3 regions of the Schinkia azotoformans genome follow, and region 1 is predicted to be linked to each of the others. Evidence: riboswitches for the same ligand, from Rfam matches in the RefSeq annotation. Region 1 holds a riboswitch; each other region holds the start of a gene.

Evidence for each region. Region 1 has a riboswitch for S-adenosylmethionine ahead of P9E47_RS10620 (O-acetylhomoserine aminocarboxypropyltransferase/cysteine synthase family protein). Riboswitches for the same ligand answer to the same signal wherever they lie in the genome.
Region 2: it holds a riboswitch for S-adenosylmethionine, as region 1 does, so the genes downstream of both, P9E47_RS09865 (YezD family protein) here and P9E47_RS10620 (O-acetylhomoserine aminocarboxypropyltransferase/cysteine synthase family protein) in region 1, are expected to answer to the same signal.
Region 3: it holds a riboswitch for S-adenosylmethionine, as region 1 does, so the genes downstream of both, P9E47_RS09890 (methionine biosynthesis PLP-dependent protein) here and P9E47_RS10620 (O-acetylhomoserine aminocarboxypropyltransferase/cysteine synthase family protein) in region 1, are expected to answer to the same signal.

Annotation. Positions count from the first base shown of each region.
Region 1 covers NZ_JARSMD010000017.1:167,083-172,315, reverse strand. The annotation lists gene P9E47_RS10650 (FAD-dependent monooxygenase) at 1-446, shown strand, start outside; gene P9E47_RS10645 (toprim domain-containing protein) at 588-938, shown strand; gene P9E47_RS10640 (thioredoxin family protein) at 951-1,259, shown strand; gene sigI (RNA polymerase sigma-I factor) at 1,427-2,179, shown strand; gene P9E47_RS10630 (anti-sigma factor domain-containing protein) at 2,197-3,450, shown strand; gene P9E47_RS10625 (hypothetical protein) at 3,616-3,972, shown strand; SAM riboswitch class I at 4,052-4,158, shown strand; gene P9E47_RS10620 (O-acetylhomoserine aminocarboxypropyltransferase/cysteine synthase family protein) at 4,255-5,233, shown strand, end outside.
Region 2 covers NZ_JARSMD010000017.1:14,311-19,543, forward strand. The annotation lists gene P9E47_RS09840 (3-hydroxyacyl-CoA dehydrogenase NAD-binding domain-containing protein) at 1-128, opposite strand, end outside; gene P9E47_RS09845 (enoyl-CoA hydratase/isomerase family protein) at 140-907, opposite strand; gene P9E47_RS09850 (MetQ/NlpA family ABC transporter substrate-binding protein) at 927-1,784, opposite strand; gene P9E47_RS09855 (methionine ABC transporter permease) at 1,842-2,507, opposite strand; gene P9E47_RS09860 (methionine ABC transporter ATP-binding protein) at 2,497-3,510, opposite strand; gene P9E47_RS09865 (YezD family protein) at 3,655-3,843, opposite strand; SAM riboswitch class I at 3,930-4,034, opposite strand; gene P9E47_RS09870 (YceI family protein) at 4,168-4,695, opposite strand; gene P9E47_RS09875 (acyl-CoA dehydrogenase family protein) at 4,913-5,233, shown strand, end outside.
Region 3 covers NZ_JARSMD010000017.1:20,951-26,183, reverse strand. The annotation lists gene P9E47_RS09905 (YjiH family protein) at 1-724, opposite strand, end outside; gene P9E47_RS09900 (hypothetical protein) at 982-1,302, shown strand; gene metC (cystathionine beta-lyase) at 1,341-2,528, opposite strand; gene P9E47_RS09890 (methionine biosynthesis PLP-dependent protein) at 2,525-3,646, opposite strand; SAM riboswitch class I at 3,743-3,849, opposite strand; gene tnpB (IS200/IS605 family element RNA-guided endonuclease TnpB) at 4,306-5,233, shown strand, end outside.

The DNA of each region.
Region 1 (5,233 bases):
TGGAAAAACGCTTTCTTGGTGCGCATGAAGATGCTCAAACGATGCTTCGATTTATTGAGCGTCAATTTAAGTGGCCAATGTATGACAGAAATCCAATCCAAAATTGGACAAAAGGAAAGATTACATTATTAGGTGATGCAGCCCATCCAATGCTTCAATACTTAGCCCAAGGAGGAGTGCAAGCGCTTGAAGATGCTTCCTACCTTGCAGATATGTTAATCAAGTATCCGAATGAGTATGAAAAAGCATTCCTAGAATACCAAGCGGAACGTCAACCAAGATCTGCCAGAGTACAAACAAGCGCACGTTCATGGGGTGGAATCATCCATGCCGAAGACCCAACTGCCATTCTTTTAAGAAAAACAATCTTTGAAGCTAGAACTCCATTTGATTATGAAGTATGTGACTGGATTTACGGTGGACATAAAGTTCCGTTAAAAAAATAAAGTATTTTAAAGTAATAGGCTGACCCCTAGTTTCGGAGTCAGCTTATTTTTCATTTTTAAATAATAAACTTATAATAAAAATAGAATATAATATGGAGAAATATTTACCGACAAACTAAGGTGGAGAGCGCATTGGAACAAATGGATTCAGAGAAAGTAATCATAGTTGAAGGAAAATCAGATAAGAAAAAAATCGAGCCATTGATCCGTGATTCAGTTGAAATTATTTGTACAAATGGAACGGTAAGCGCCCAGAAAATTGAAGAGCTCGTTGACGAATTTGACCTCGATAATAAAGATGTCTATATATTAGCCGATGCTGATTATGCCGGGGAAAAACTAAGAAAACAACTAAAAAGAGAGCTTCCAAATGCAAATCATATCTATATTGATAAAGTATATCGTGAGGTAGCGACCACCCCTGAATACCAGCTGGCAACAGCTTTGCTTAGCAAAAACATAAATGTAGATCCAAAATTTCTAATTAAATGAGGCTTAGTAAAAATGAATGAGGTTAAACCTGAACAATGGCAACAATTTTTGACAATGGATGGAGTGCAATTCATTTATTTTTATACACCGATGTGCGGCACGTGCCAATTAGCAAGTAAAATGCTTGAAGTCGTGAACGAAACCATCTCATCTTTACAAATTAATAAATGCAACCTGAACTATTTTCCAGCTATTGCCGCCGAGTACGAAATCGAAAGTGTCCCTTGTTTAACAATATGGGAGGATAGTCAGATTGTCGAAAAAATATATGCGTTTAAGTCCGTAACGTACGTCTATGATATTGTGAATAGCTACTTATAATTTTGTGTCCTTCATACGAGTGGTGAAGGGCTTTTTCGTGTTTGTGGAAAAAAGTTTTGGTCCCAGGGCACCTTAATTTATGTTATAAAGAGTGAAGCGGGAAAAATTCGAGTATACCCAAAAAATAAAAAGAGCATTCGAATGTATATAGGGATCGAGGTGGAAACATGAGGCCTTTACGTATAAAATCATGGTTCAAAAATAAGCTTTCAAAATCAGATGGGGAAATTGAAAATCTGGTTTTAAAAGCACAAAGCGGAGATGAGCGGATACGTCACAATCTTCTTGAGCAATACAAGCCATTTGTGAAAAAAGTCGTATCTAAAGCGTGCAAACGATATATTTCCGAATCCATGGACGAATATAGTATCGGTTTACTTGCTCTGAATGAGGCCATTGACCAGTTTAATCAAGAGCAAGGCGGTAAATTTCTATCCTTTGCAAGTATCGTCATTAATAGAAGGATAATCGATCATATTCGTAAAGAAAGCAGACATAATCATATCCTTTTTTCAGATGAAGAGGACGAGGAAGGTAATATTCAGGAAAATTATATAGAACGAAAAACCTCTTTAGAAAAATACGTCATGGAAGAAGAACGTAAAAAGAGGGTAGAGGAAATAAAAGATTATCAACAGCTGCTGTTTAGTTATGGAATCACCTTTGAGGTGCTAAGCAGCGAATGCCCGAAACATATTGATGCAAGGGAAAACGCCAAAATTGTTGCTAAAACGATTGCCGATGATGTCGGACTACGGGGTGCATTAGTAGAAAAAAAGCGGTTGCCGATTAAGGAGCTCGAAGAACGGGTCTCGTGCAGCCGAAAAACGATTGAACGGAATCGAAAGTATATTATTGCTATCGCTTTAATCTATATTGGAGAGTTTAATGCACTAAAATCATATATTGCACCTGAGTAGGGGGGGGACTCACACTAATGAATCAAGGAATTGTTATGGAGATAAAAAATAAAAAAGCGATTGTTTTAACAAAAGAAGGTGCTTTCGAAACAGTCTCTCTAAAGAAAGGGCAACATGTTGAAATTGGCTCGGAAATTGATATCCCAGTATCTAAAATATATTTCAACTCCAATACAAAACGGATTTCAACGATCGTAGCAGTCGCAGCCGTTCTTGTTTTATTCTTCACTCAATATCCGTTTTTACAGAATAGTAATTTAGCAGTAGCAGCCTATGTAGGATTAGACATTAACCCAAGCATCGAAGTTGGAGTTAATGAAAAGTTGAATGTTGTTGAGGTCATTCCAATTAATAATGATGGAAAAATAATCGTCGATCAAATCGCTGACGACTACCGCAATAGACCTCTATCCAAATTCATTGACGACACGCTTGAACTAGCAAAAGCGGATGGATATTTAACGGAAAATAAAGATGTTCTACTAACAACAACAACAATAAATAAGGACGCCCAAGTAGAAATCGAAGAGAAAGTGAATGTAATAAAAAAGGAAATTGAACAAAGAGGAGTAGTCGTCACTACATTAAAAGGTGACGAAAATACACGAAAAGAAGCGAAAGACTTAGGGGTTTCGACAGGCAAGTATGTGATTTACAAGGAATCTAAAGAGACCTTAACAATTGAGGAAACGAAAGAGTTATCAGTCACACAAATCTATGAAAAACTAGACAAGGGTAAAAAGCAAAAAGATATAGAAAAGAAGAACAGTAAAATAGAGAAAAATAATAAAGAAGAGAAAAATAATAAACAAGAAAAAATGAATAAAGAAACTAAAAATGAACAAAAAGCTGGCAATAAACAGTGGAAATTTGAGGATAAAAAGAACAATAGAAACATAGACAATGTCCCTGTCAAAGCTGATAAAAACACTGATCATAACAAGGAAAGTGATCTCAATAATGAGCCCCCCGGCAAAAGCAAGGTAAAGGAAAAGGAAAATAATAGAGGCTACGAGAAAGCGAACAAAAATAGAACTGAAGATGAAGACAAAGACAGTCCTCCTAGAAATGAAAAATATTATAATAAAATAATAGAATCCCGCGATGACCATTCATCAAAAAACAAAAAGGAGTACTCTGGAAAACACGAAGATTACCAAAGGTCCATCAAAGATAAAAAAGAAGATAAACAAGACGACAAAAAATCAACAGATAATGATAATAGAGATAAGCAAAAAGATAAATATAATGGCGACAAAAAGGAAAATTAGACAATATTTCCCGGTAAATAAAGACAAACATTACTATCGACAGTAAAGTTTGTCTTTTTTTGATGTTAAAAACTTTGTGATTGTCGAACTAATATTCAAGGGAAATTCCTGTCCATAGAGAATACGTAAAAGGAGGGGAAAATGCGTTGAATAGGGTGTGAAAAAATGGGAGAGAAGGAATTTAATAAAGCGTTGTTTGATTTTATTAGTTGCCTAAAGTATGCTTCTCATGTTGTGCCTTTACTGGAAAATGAAAGTTTATCAGTAAAGTTTTGTTCACCTGACTACAATGGGATTACGATGTTCATTAATAAACAGGATGTCTGGCTTGATTATAAAAATTCCGAGAGGCCGTCGTTAATCATTAGCGGTGATGTCTCGAGCCTATTAGAACTTGTAGAAGGCAGAACAAGGCTACAGGTTCTAAAAAAAAGAGGGGAAATAAATGTTAAAGGAAAGTTCCGCAACATTTTAAAATTGGAGTCGCTAATCTATTGTTGTTCATTTGCAAAAACTTCCTAAAAAGATTAAAAAAGTATTTGACACAGCCTAAAAACGGTGATAGGATTACGTTAATCAAATATTACAAATTTTATAAGTTTTCTTATCCAGAGAGGTGGAGGGACTGGCCCTATGAAGCCCGGCAACCGATTTTTTATAAAACACGGTGCCAATTCCAACAGAGTATATTGCTCTGAAAGATAAGTAGAGAGTTTGACTATAGACCCCTCTTCTTATCCGAAGAGGGGTTTTCTGATTTACCTAAACAAGACATTATTAAAAATAAAAAAGGGGTTGTTTGTAATGAGTGGACAAAAAAAATATCGTATTGAAACATTAGGAATTCATGGTGGATTACAATTAGATGAAGGGACTCGTGCACAAGGAACAGCTATCTACCCTTCTAATGCATATTTATTTAAAGATGCAGATCATGCTGCTAATTTATTTAATTTATCTGAGCCTGGCTACATATATACAAGAATTCATAACCCTACTTGCACTGTTTTTGAGGAAAGAATTGCTCTATTAGAAGGCGGAGTTGGAGCACTTTCTGTAGCAAGTGGTTCTTCAGCTATTACATTAGCAATTCTAAATATTGCTGGTGCTGGCGATGAGATTGTTGCAGCATCCAATCTTTATGGTGGAACTTACAATCTGTTTGCTCAAACATTACCGAAATACGGAATTACTGTGAAACTAGTTGACCCAACTGATCCAGAAAACTTCAAAGCAGCGATTACAGATAAAACAAAAGCCATTTTCGCTGAAACAATTGGAAACCCTAGCTTATATGTATTAGACATCGAAGCAGTGGCAAATATTGCCCACGCGGCAGGTATTCCTTTAATCGTTGATAATACTTTTGCAACACCATACCTTTTAAGACCAATCGAATTTGGAGCTGATATCGTTGTTCATTCAGCAACAAAATGGATCGGTGGAAATGGTACGACACTCGGCGGAGTCATTATTGATGGAGGAAAATTTAATTGGAATTCACCGAAGTTCCCAGGCTTTACCGAGCCGGACCCAAGCTATCATGGTCTAGTTTACGCTGAAGCTATTGGTGCAGCTGCTTATATTATTAAAGCTAGGGTTCAATTATTGCGTGACATTGGTCCGGCATTAAGTCCATTCAATGCATTCCAACTAAGCTTAGGTTTAGAGACATTACATGTCCGTATGAAAGAACATATCGCAAACACTAGAAAAGTAGTGGGATACTTACAAAACCATCCTGCTGTTGAGTGGGTATTATATCCGGAACTGGAAAATCACC
Region 2 (5,233 bases), 150 kb from region 1:
TTTAGCCCCCGCGTAAACAGCGTCTCCTCCTTTTCCACTGCAATAACTTGATAGCCAGCTTCTACAAAAGTTTGGGCAATTCCTGAACCCATTGTTCCAAATCCGATTACGGCAACTATTTTTGGCATTTCCATTTCTCCTATCGTTTCAAAAATTTTGGTTGTCTTTTTTCAAGAAAGGCTGTGACCCCTTCATTTTTATCCGTAGTTTCACATAATTCACCAAAAAATCGAGCCTCTAATTCAAGCCCTTCCGCTAATGGCAAATCAATGCCGATATTGATTACTTTTTTCGCAAACTCAACCGCTATCGACCCTCGTTGCTTAATTTTTTCTGCCCACTCTTTTGCTTTTACAAGTGGAGATTCATCAGTTATTTCTTCCACCAGACCAAATTTAAAAGCCTCTTCAGCCGCGAAAAATTCACCGGAGAAAATAATCTGTTTCGCTTTCCCAATGCCTATTAGTCTTGCTAGTCTCTGTGTTCCGCCGTAGCCGGGAAGTATCCCCAGTTTAACTTCTGGAAATCCAAAGGTTGATCTACTTGAAGCTATTCTGAAATCACAGGCCAGCGCAAGCTCAAATCCGCCTCCTAATGCAAAGCCATCAATAGCAGCAATGACGGGCTGCGGCAATCTTTCGATTTTAGTAAAAATGCTCTGCCCCCGTTTGCATAATTCTTCACCAGTCTCTTTGTTCAGAGTTGAAAATTCGCGAATGTCGGCTCCAGCGACAAAAGCTTTGTCTCCAGCTCCAGATATAATAACAACATCTATTTCACTATTAATGATGTCATCTAAAGTTATAGATAACTGATGTAAAACCTCTTCATTCAACGCATTCACCGGTGGTGCATCAATGGTGATAAACGCAATCCGATCCTCTGTCCGAAGGTGTATCTTTGACATAATAATTGATTCCTCCTATTTAACGATTTTTCATCCAATCCGGTTTACTATAGCCTTGGAATTGTTCATCAATTACTTTTTCAAATTCCGCTGATTCCACTGCTTCCAGGATATCTTTTGTAAATGCAGCCTCTAAATCTTTTGTATTTACAACAACGTTATTCAAATAATCAGCAGGTATGTTCTCTAATTGAAGGGCATCTTGTAAGCTTAAACCTGCTGCTAAAGCAAAGTTACCGTTGATGGCGGATAAATCCGTACTCTCCAAAGACCTTGGTAATTGGGCTGCTTCAATCGGTTGGAAAACTAAATTCTTCGGATTTTCAATAATATCTTTTTCAGAAACAGTAAGTGGGTTAGCATTTTGATCAAATTTGATTAGACCGACATCCTGTAAGATTAATAGCGCCCTAGCAAGATTCGTTGGATCATTCGGTATTGCTACAGAGCTGCCTTCCTTAACCTCATCAATAGATTGATATTTATGCGAATAAATCCCCATTGGAACAGTAGGAACAGGTGACACAATAGAAAGTTCTAGATTATTGTCTTTTGCAAATGTTTCCATATAAATTTTGTGTTGATAAAGATTGGCGTTCAATGAACCATTTCCAAGCGCAATATTGGGTTGAATGTAGTCGCTAAACTCAATGACTTCTACTTTATAGCCCTTTTGTTCAAGGATTGGTTTAATTGCCTTTGAAACCATATCGCTATATGGTCCAACAGTTGCCCCGATTTTAAGTTCTTTAATTTCCTTAGAACCTTCGCTCGTGGCCGCTTGACTTGTCTTTCCACTTTGTCCGCAGCCTGTTAAAATACCTACTAGCAAAACAAATAATAATATTGGTAAAACAACTTTTTTAAATTTCTTCATCATATACTCTCCTTCATTATTCATAGTTTTTATATTTAAGTACTTGGTTTAATCTCATTAGCGTTTATCTACAAAACGGGCAATTTTATCTCCACCGAATTGTATAAACTGCACTAGGACGATCAAAATAATGATTGTCGTAAACATTACAGTATTATCATAGCGATAATATCCAAAGCGGATCGCTAAATCACCGATACCACCGCCGCCAACGATACCGGCCATCGCAGAATATCCAACTAAACTAATCGTTGTAAGGGTCAACCCTTGAATAACACTTGGCTTTGCTTCAGGCAATAGTACATCCTTAATAATCATCCATGGTGTTGCACCAACTGCCACGGCTGCTTCAATGACCCCTTTGTCAATTTCACGTAGTGATGCCTCGACGATTCTTGCAAAAAACGGAATTGCTGCAACAGATAAAGAAACGGAGGCTGCTGTTGGCCCGATTGTTGTCCCTGTAATCAACTTTGTTAATGGGAGCAATGCCACTAGCAAAATAATATAAGGGATTGAGCGCACAATGTTAACGATGATCCCAACAATGGATTGAACGCGAATATTTTCTAAAAATAATCCTTTATCAGTCACGAATAATACCAGTCCTAATGGCAAACCTCCTACAATCGCAATCGTTAAAGAAATGAAAACCATATAGATCGTTTGAAAAAATGCTTTATTCAAGTCAGGTAATAGGTTTATCAAGGAATCAAGCAGCATCATCGAACACCTCCAATACTTCAACCCGTTGTTTAATGAAGCTAAGAGCACGTTCAATTTCAATTGATTCGCCTATTACTTCCATAATAAAAATACCGAGTGGCACTTCCTTGATGTATTCAATTTTTCCGTGAAGTATATTTCCTTTAATATTAAAAGTCTGAAGCATATCTGATACAATCGACTCCTCTGCTACCTCTCCTTTGAAAACAATTTTTACAATTTTTCCTTTTTTATTTGCGATTAGCCGATCAGGTAATCCGAAATGTAAAATTGTATTAATAAATTCTTTTGTTAAATCTTCCTTAGGATTAGCAAAAACTTCATACACCGTACCTTCCTCGATCACTTTTCCTGACTGCATAACCGCAACTTTGTCACAAATTTCTTTAACAACTTCCATTTCATGAGTGATCAGAACAATGGTTAAACCGAGATCCTCATTAATCTTTTTTAGTAGCTTAAGGATTGCTTTAGTCGTTGTAGGATCCAATGCCGATGTTGCTTCATCACATAGAAGTACATTTGGTTCATTCGCTAACGCCCTTGCAATGGCTACCCGCTGTTTCTGTCCGCCGCTTAATTGCGAGGGAAAGCTATCTTTTTTATCTTCAAGTCCCACTATCTCTAAAAGCCCAAGGACACGGTCTTGAATTTCAGCTTTAGATTTCCTTGCTGCCTTTAATGCGAAAGCAACATTCTCAAAAACAGTCTTCGAACTTACTAAGTAAAAATGTTGAAATATCATGCCAATCTTCAGACGCGCTTTCCTAAGCTCTACTTTATTTAAGGAAGTAAGTTCAACTTGATCAACATATACTTCTCCAGAAGTCGGCTTTTCTAATAAATTTAAACACCGTAAAAGTGAACTTTTTCCTGCTCCACTATACCCAATAATCCCAAAAATCTCTCCTTTTGCTATTTTCAGAGATACATGATCCACCCCCACTACAATTCCTTTTTTTGAATGATAACTTTTCACAAGGTTGTGAACTTCGATCAAATTCCCCACTCCAATCTTTGATAATTTAGGGCTTTTAACAAAATAAAAAAGCCCCTAAAGTTTTAGTACATAGTTGCACCTAAAAACTAAAGGAGCCTTCGGTGGTCCGATCGGCAAAAATATAATTTTGTTAGAGTCTTACTTTTAACTTTCATTTGTTCTAGGAGTCTTTGCTTTTTTTTGTTGTAATTGAAACCGGTGTTTTTCATTCTTTTCAATTTGTGTCACCTGTGAATCATGAACTGTTATTTGAACCGTTCCAAATTCTAAGCCTTCTAATGCATAAATAATTTTCTCAAGAACTTGGTGATCAATTCGTGTGTTTAAAGACAATGAAACCCTCTCCTCCCCAATCTTTTTTACATGTAAAAAACCCTCGTTCATTTTGAAAGAGGGTTAACCTGACAATGTCAATTTTCACCTTATCTTTCAGAATGAAATCATTCTGCAGGATTTAGCACCGTTCCATTATGGAGGTTGCTGGACTTCTATGGGCCTGTTCCCTCAGTCGCTCTTGATAAGAAATTATTATATTGATTAGTAATTAATGTCTATAATAAAACCAAGTAATCCAATTGTCAATGAATTATTTAAATTTTTTAAATAATAAAGAAAAAGGCATAGCCCAAGAATAGGCCATGCTTTTGCTTGCATACATTATGCTACTACAAACTCAAAGTTTGCAGATAATTTTACATCTTTACCAACTAGGAAGCCACCAGTTTCAAGCGCTGCGTTCCAAGTTAAACCGTAATTTTCACGGTTGATTTTTCCTTCCACATCGAATCCTGTTACAGTGCTGCCATCCATTGGATTTTTAGAAACACCGCTAAATTCTACTGTAAACTTTTCTGTATTTGTTACATCTTTAATTGTAACTAATGCTGTTAATTCATATTCTTCATCAGAGATTTTTTTAATCGATTGACCTTCGATTTTGATAGTTTGGTATTTTTCTACGTCGAAGAAATCTGCTGAACGTAGGTGTCCATCACGGTCATCATTATTTGTACTGATCGATGCGGCATCAATTGTTGCAGTTATTTTTAAACCTTCAAGATTATCAATATCACCTTCAACAGCAACATCGAAGTTTTTGAATTCACCTTTTGCCTTGGAAACCATCATGTGTTTCACTTGAAATCCGATCCCACTGTGTACTTTATCTAATGTAAATGTTGACATATTATTCGTCCTCCTAAAGTTCATTGTTTATTTTTTTATTAACTTACTTTATGTAACTAAATATAATATATTTATCAAATCACGTCAAGTAATTTTGAGAAAAAAAATTACTACAATAAGAATGGCAACTAATCATTGGAATACACAAAAAATCATTGTATAATTATCTAATAATTAAAAACAGATAAGAATAGTAGGAAAAGGGACTGATTATTAGATGAGATTTCAAGATCTTAAAAGTATGGATGAGCGGCTCGAATACATGGAAGAACTATCTCAACGTTTCTTAACAAGAGCTGCCAAGATTGACGAAGAAGGAGGTTTTCCCTTTGAAAATATTTCTGAACTTAAAAGCTCCGGCTATACTGAGCTTACACTTCCTGAAAAATTTGGAGGAGAAGCAATTTCTCTTTATGATCTTGTCAGGTTTCAAGAGTATATCGCAAGAGGGGATGGCGCCACTGCCTTATCAATTGGATGGCATATGGGGATTATTCAAGATCTAGGTGAAAAAAATTCTTGGAAGGAAGCCATGTTC
Region 3 (5,233 bases), 150 kb from region 1:
GGGGAATGCGCGGACAAATAAATGCCGCAACTAATCCAGATAACGTAACCGTAGCATAAAAAGGTACAAACATAGACCCGAGGTTAACCTGTGAAATAACGACTAAACAAAATGTTATTGAAACAACAGAAAAGGTTGTCCCAATGATGGCGGCTTCCCTTTTCGTATAAAAGCCATCCTCATACTGTTTACTTGTTAAAAGTACCCCAATCGTCCCATCACCGAGCCAGGAGGCAATACAGTCAATTGAAGATCTTCCCGGCAGCTTAAAAATCGGCCGCATCACTTTTGTAAAAAGGGCCCCGAAAAATTCAAGCAGTCCAAAATCTAAAAGCAAGGGCAAAAATAACCCTGCAAATAAAAATACAGAAAATAATATAGGAAGCAAATCGTTTAACAGCAAACCGCCTGTATTTTCCGACCAAATAAACTGTGGGCCCATTTGAAAGTAAACCAAAAAGGCAAAGATGCCGCCCATTACTCTAGTAATGGCCCAAACGACTGGTACATCAAATAGATTTTTGAAAAAAGGGTGCCTCGCAAGAAAGGTGGGCTTGAACAGTTTTGCAATAATCGTTCCGATTGATGTTAATTCAATAATCACCATCATAATCACGGGCAGGTAGGTGCCTAAAAGGCTTTGAATAGACCCGGATAAAATGGCAATCGGGATCGTCATTTCACCATTGTATCTAATAGGAATAATAAATAGGAAAATTCCCATTAATGAAGGAATAAGGAATTTCAAGATTTCATTTGTTGTATATTTCTTACTTTCTCTAGCTGTAACCTGTTGCAATGCATTCACCTTTCCACTTTATATTTATAAACCAAAGGTTATTTTAATGCACAATGGTGGAAATGCCAACTCTTATTTAGTATATTCCATTTTTTTTATCTAATAAGGGATAAAAACGTTTTCACTTTCGAAATTGGTTAAAGATTTGTATAATTAAGAAAAAGTAGAAATGAGGTCGAACAATGGAAGAAAGTGTGAATGAAAAAAGAGTAACATATATAAATTCAGAGACAGGCAAAAAACTAACAACCGCTGTCCAAACAGACGGCGCTGGAACACAATTAGATAATTATACAAATGTACGAAATAAACTGCTGACGCTTATTATGATGGAAGTTAAAAACGATGTTACGAATCGAAAAGAATTCGAAGCAGCCACAGAAAAAATTTATCAAGAATTTAAAGCAAAATTCGAAACCTTAAATGAACCAGACTTATTAACCTTGCTCGAACATGCAATCGAAGATATTAAAAAAATTGAATTTCAAACGCATGACGACTAATTTCAATATTAGAACAGAACGAAAGAAGCCCACCTCCCTTAGAGAGATTGGGCTTTTGCTTTTTGCGAAGCAGCCTGCAGTGCCTGCTCAAAATCAGCAATTAAATCGTCAACATGCTCTAGTCCAACAGAAAGTCTTAACAAGCCATCGGTAATTCCTCTTTTTTCTCTTTCCTCTTTTGACATTGCAGCATGTGACATGGTAGCTGGATAAGAAAGTATGGACTCGACAGCCCCGAGGCTAACAGCAAAAACAGGTATTCGAACATGTTCGATAAATGCTTTCGCTATTTCTTTATTTGGTAACCTGAAAGATAAAACAGCACCGAACCCATGAGACTGTTTAACATGGATGTCATGGCCGGGATGAAATGATAAGCCTGGATAATACACTTCCTCGATCAATTGATGATGATGGAGGTATGTGGCTATATGCTGAGCTGATTCCGATGACTGTTTTAAGCGTGTTCCTAATGTTTTCATTCCTTGGATTAATAGATAAGAATCTTGTGCGCCTAAAATAGCACCAAAGGAGTTTTGGATAAAAGCTAGTCTTTTACCTAGTTCTTCGTTCTTTGTAATCGCTAACCCAGCAATAATATCACTATGGCCCGATAAAAACTTTGTAGCACTATGGAGCACCACATCTACACCCAATTGGAGTGGGTTTTGGCAAAGTGGTGTCATAAAGGTGTTATCGAGAAAAGTTAAGCAGTTATGCTCTTTTGCAATTTCTACGACTGCTTCAATGTCTGTAATGTTTAAACACGGATTAGAAGGTGTTTCGATGTAAATGACCTTCGTATTCGGTTGAATTGCATTGGATATTGCGTTAAGGTCAGTCATATTAACAAATGTATGGTCAATCTTAAATTGAGTTAATACTTTGGTTACAAAACGATAAGTGCCACCGTAAACATCTTCTGAGATTACTACATGGTCACCTGCAGAAAGCAGCATGAAGGCTGAAGAGATAGCTGCCATTCCGGAAGCAAAAGCTAATCCTCTCACACCACCTTCTAATTCAGTAATTTTCTGTTCCAGCGCTTCCCTGGTCGGATTACCGGAGCGGCTATAATCGAATGGACCGAAATCGTCAAAACTTGCTTGGTGAAAAGTGGACGATAGATAAATCGGAACGTTTACTGCACCTGTTTTCTGTTCAATATCTGGATTTGATGATGCATGAATTAATTTAGTTTCTAGCTTGTCTTTGTATATGCTCATAGGTCGTTATCCTCCTTTTGCAATTTAGAAAATACTTGTTTCAGGTCTGAAATTAAATCTTCCGCATCTTCAATACCAACGGAAAAACGTAATAATCGATTGCATACACCGCGCTCGTTTCGTTCTTCTTCAGGGATGTCTGCATGTGTCTGGGTGGCAGGATATGTAATAAAGCTTTCAACACCTCCCAGACTTTCGGCAAACGTAATCAACTTGAGATTTTCTAAAAATGGTTCAACCCATATACTTTCCCTTAATCGAAATGACAGCATACCGCCTTTACCAGGATATAAAACGTCAAGAACCTTCTCTTCAGTTTTTAAGTAGTCCGCTATTTTTCTAGCATTTTCATCATGTTGTTTCATTCGTAAATGTAGTGTTTTTAATCCTCTGATTAATAGCCAGGAATCAAAAGGTGATAATACTGCTCCAGCTGCATTATGATGAAAAGCCAATCTTTCGCAAATGTTGTCTCCTTTAGCAACAACCAAGCCAGCAAGCACGTCATTATGTCCACCAATATACTTGGTTGCACTATGAATAACGATATCCGCTCCTAATTCAAGCGGTTGCTGAAAATAGGGTGTATAAAAAGTGTTATCTACGATAAGTAATAAGTTATATTTTTGAGTAAGTAATACATACTGCTCGATATCAATTTCTTGCATTAATGGATTCGTTGGGGTCTCTATAAAAATAGCTTTTGTATTTGAAGTGATCAGCTTTTCTGTTTTGTGTATATCACTAAAGCTTGTATATGTCGTATGAATGTCATAGGCATCTGAAAAATTTTTAAGCAAGCGGTAGGTACCACCATAAATATCCTCAGAAACTAGTAGTTCATCCCCACTCCTGAAAAGAGACAGAACTAATTGGATCGCTGCCATCCCGGAGCTACAGGCAAAACCACGGTCCCCTGACTCCAAGTCTGCAATTCCTTCCTCCAAAATTGTCCGAGTAGGGTTTTTGGTACGAATATAGTCATATCCTGTAGATTTTCTAAGTCCACTATGCCCATAGGCCGTTGATAAATATATAGGTGGATTGACGGCTCCTGTTTTGTGATCCGTTTTATTCCCTAATTGAACTAACTTTGTTTCTAATCTATTTGTTGACATGCTTTTCATCCCTTTCGTTTACATTCATTTTTAAATCAAGGGCAAAAAATAAGAGCCCTCTAATAAGAAGAAGGCTCCTAAAAAACGAAAACAATCTTCTCATCTTCTAGGCGCTTATCGCCTATGGAATTAGCACCGTTTCTTCTTAAAGGCCGGTTGCTGAGACTTCATTGGGCCAATCCCTCAGTCTCTCTTGATAAGAAAAATATGTAATTATTAAATGATTGGAATAATTTTCATTTTATTATACTTTAAAATAGATTACAAGAGGAAAATGAGTGGGAACAGTTGCAACTGTAAAAGTATTTCGCTAAAAGTGGTTGACATTAAAATTATAAGGATGCTAATATCTTCCTAACCCGACTAAACTTATTGGTATTATGAATGATTTTTACTTGCTTTAACGAGGATTAATAAGATTCCTGTTATCCATCGTTTTGCCCAAGTTTACGTTTCGTTTGTAAGAGGAACGCCGGTTATTGTCCAAATTTTTATTATCTATAACAGTGTGCACTCGTATAAATCTCCGACATATGTTATACTATATTCAAGGCAACAAGAACGTACGTTTGACAAAAATACAGTAATGGAATGTGGGCATGGTGCGTAAGTTGTCGTCCTAAATGCATTCAAAAACCGGAAAGTGAGGTGAGTAGAAAATGATCGTAAAGAAAGCATACAAATTTAGGATCTATCCTACCAAAGAACAAGAAATCTTAATTGCTAAAACCATCGGTTGCAGTCGTTTCATCTATAATTACTTTGTGGGAAGACAAAAACAGAAAGATGCATACTGGTATATCGTGAATGAAATGGTTCAGAACGGTCAGCTTCTTAAGAATAATTGGAAGGGTGAATGTTTCAATAAGCATAAATCTATAAAAGCCCTCCCTAATTTAAAGGAACATTACCCCTTTTTAAAAGAAGTAGATAGTATTGCTCTTCAAAAGTCCGTTGAAATTGTTCACGATGCCTATACAAGATACTATAAAAAACAAAATAATGAACCACGTTTTAAATCCAAAAAAAATCCTGTTCAATCGTATACAACCAAATATGTGAATGGTAATATTGCTATTTTGGACCAGCATCTTAAACTTCCCAAACTCGGACTTGTGCGTTTTGCTAAAAGTAAAGAAGTCGATGGTCGAATTATAAATGTTACCATTAGGCATAATGCGACTGGTAAATACTTTGTATCCATTCTTGTTGAAACGGAAGTACAATCTTTTGAAAAGACAGGGTCAGCCGTTGGGATTGATGTGGGACTTAAAAATTTTGCAATCCTTTCGGATGGAACAATATACAAAAATCCAAAGTTTTTCCGTACATTGGAAGAAAAATTAGCAAGTACCCAGCGCATTCTTTCAAGACGAAAAATAGGTTCGTCAAATTGGCATAAACAACGTGTAAAAATCGCAAAAATCCATGAAAAAATCACGAATGCAAGGAAAGATATGCTAGATAAAATCTCAACTCATATTGTCAAAAGCCACGACATCATAGGAATTGAGGATTTGTCTGTAAGCAATATGCTTAAAAATGGAAATCTTGCCAAAGCCATTAGTGAGGTATCATGGTCACAAT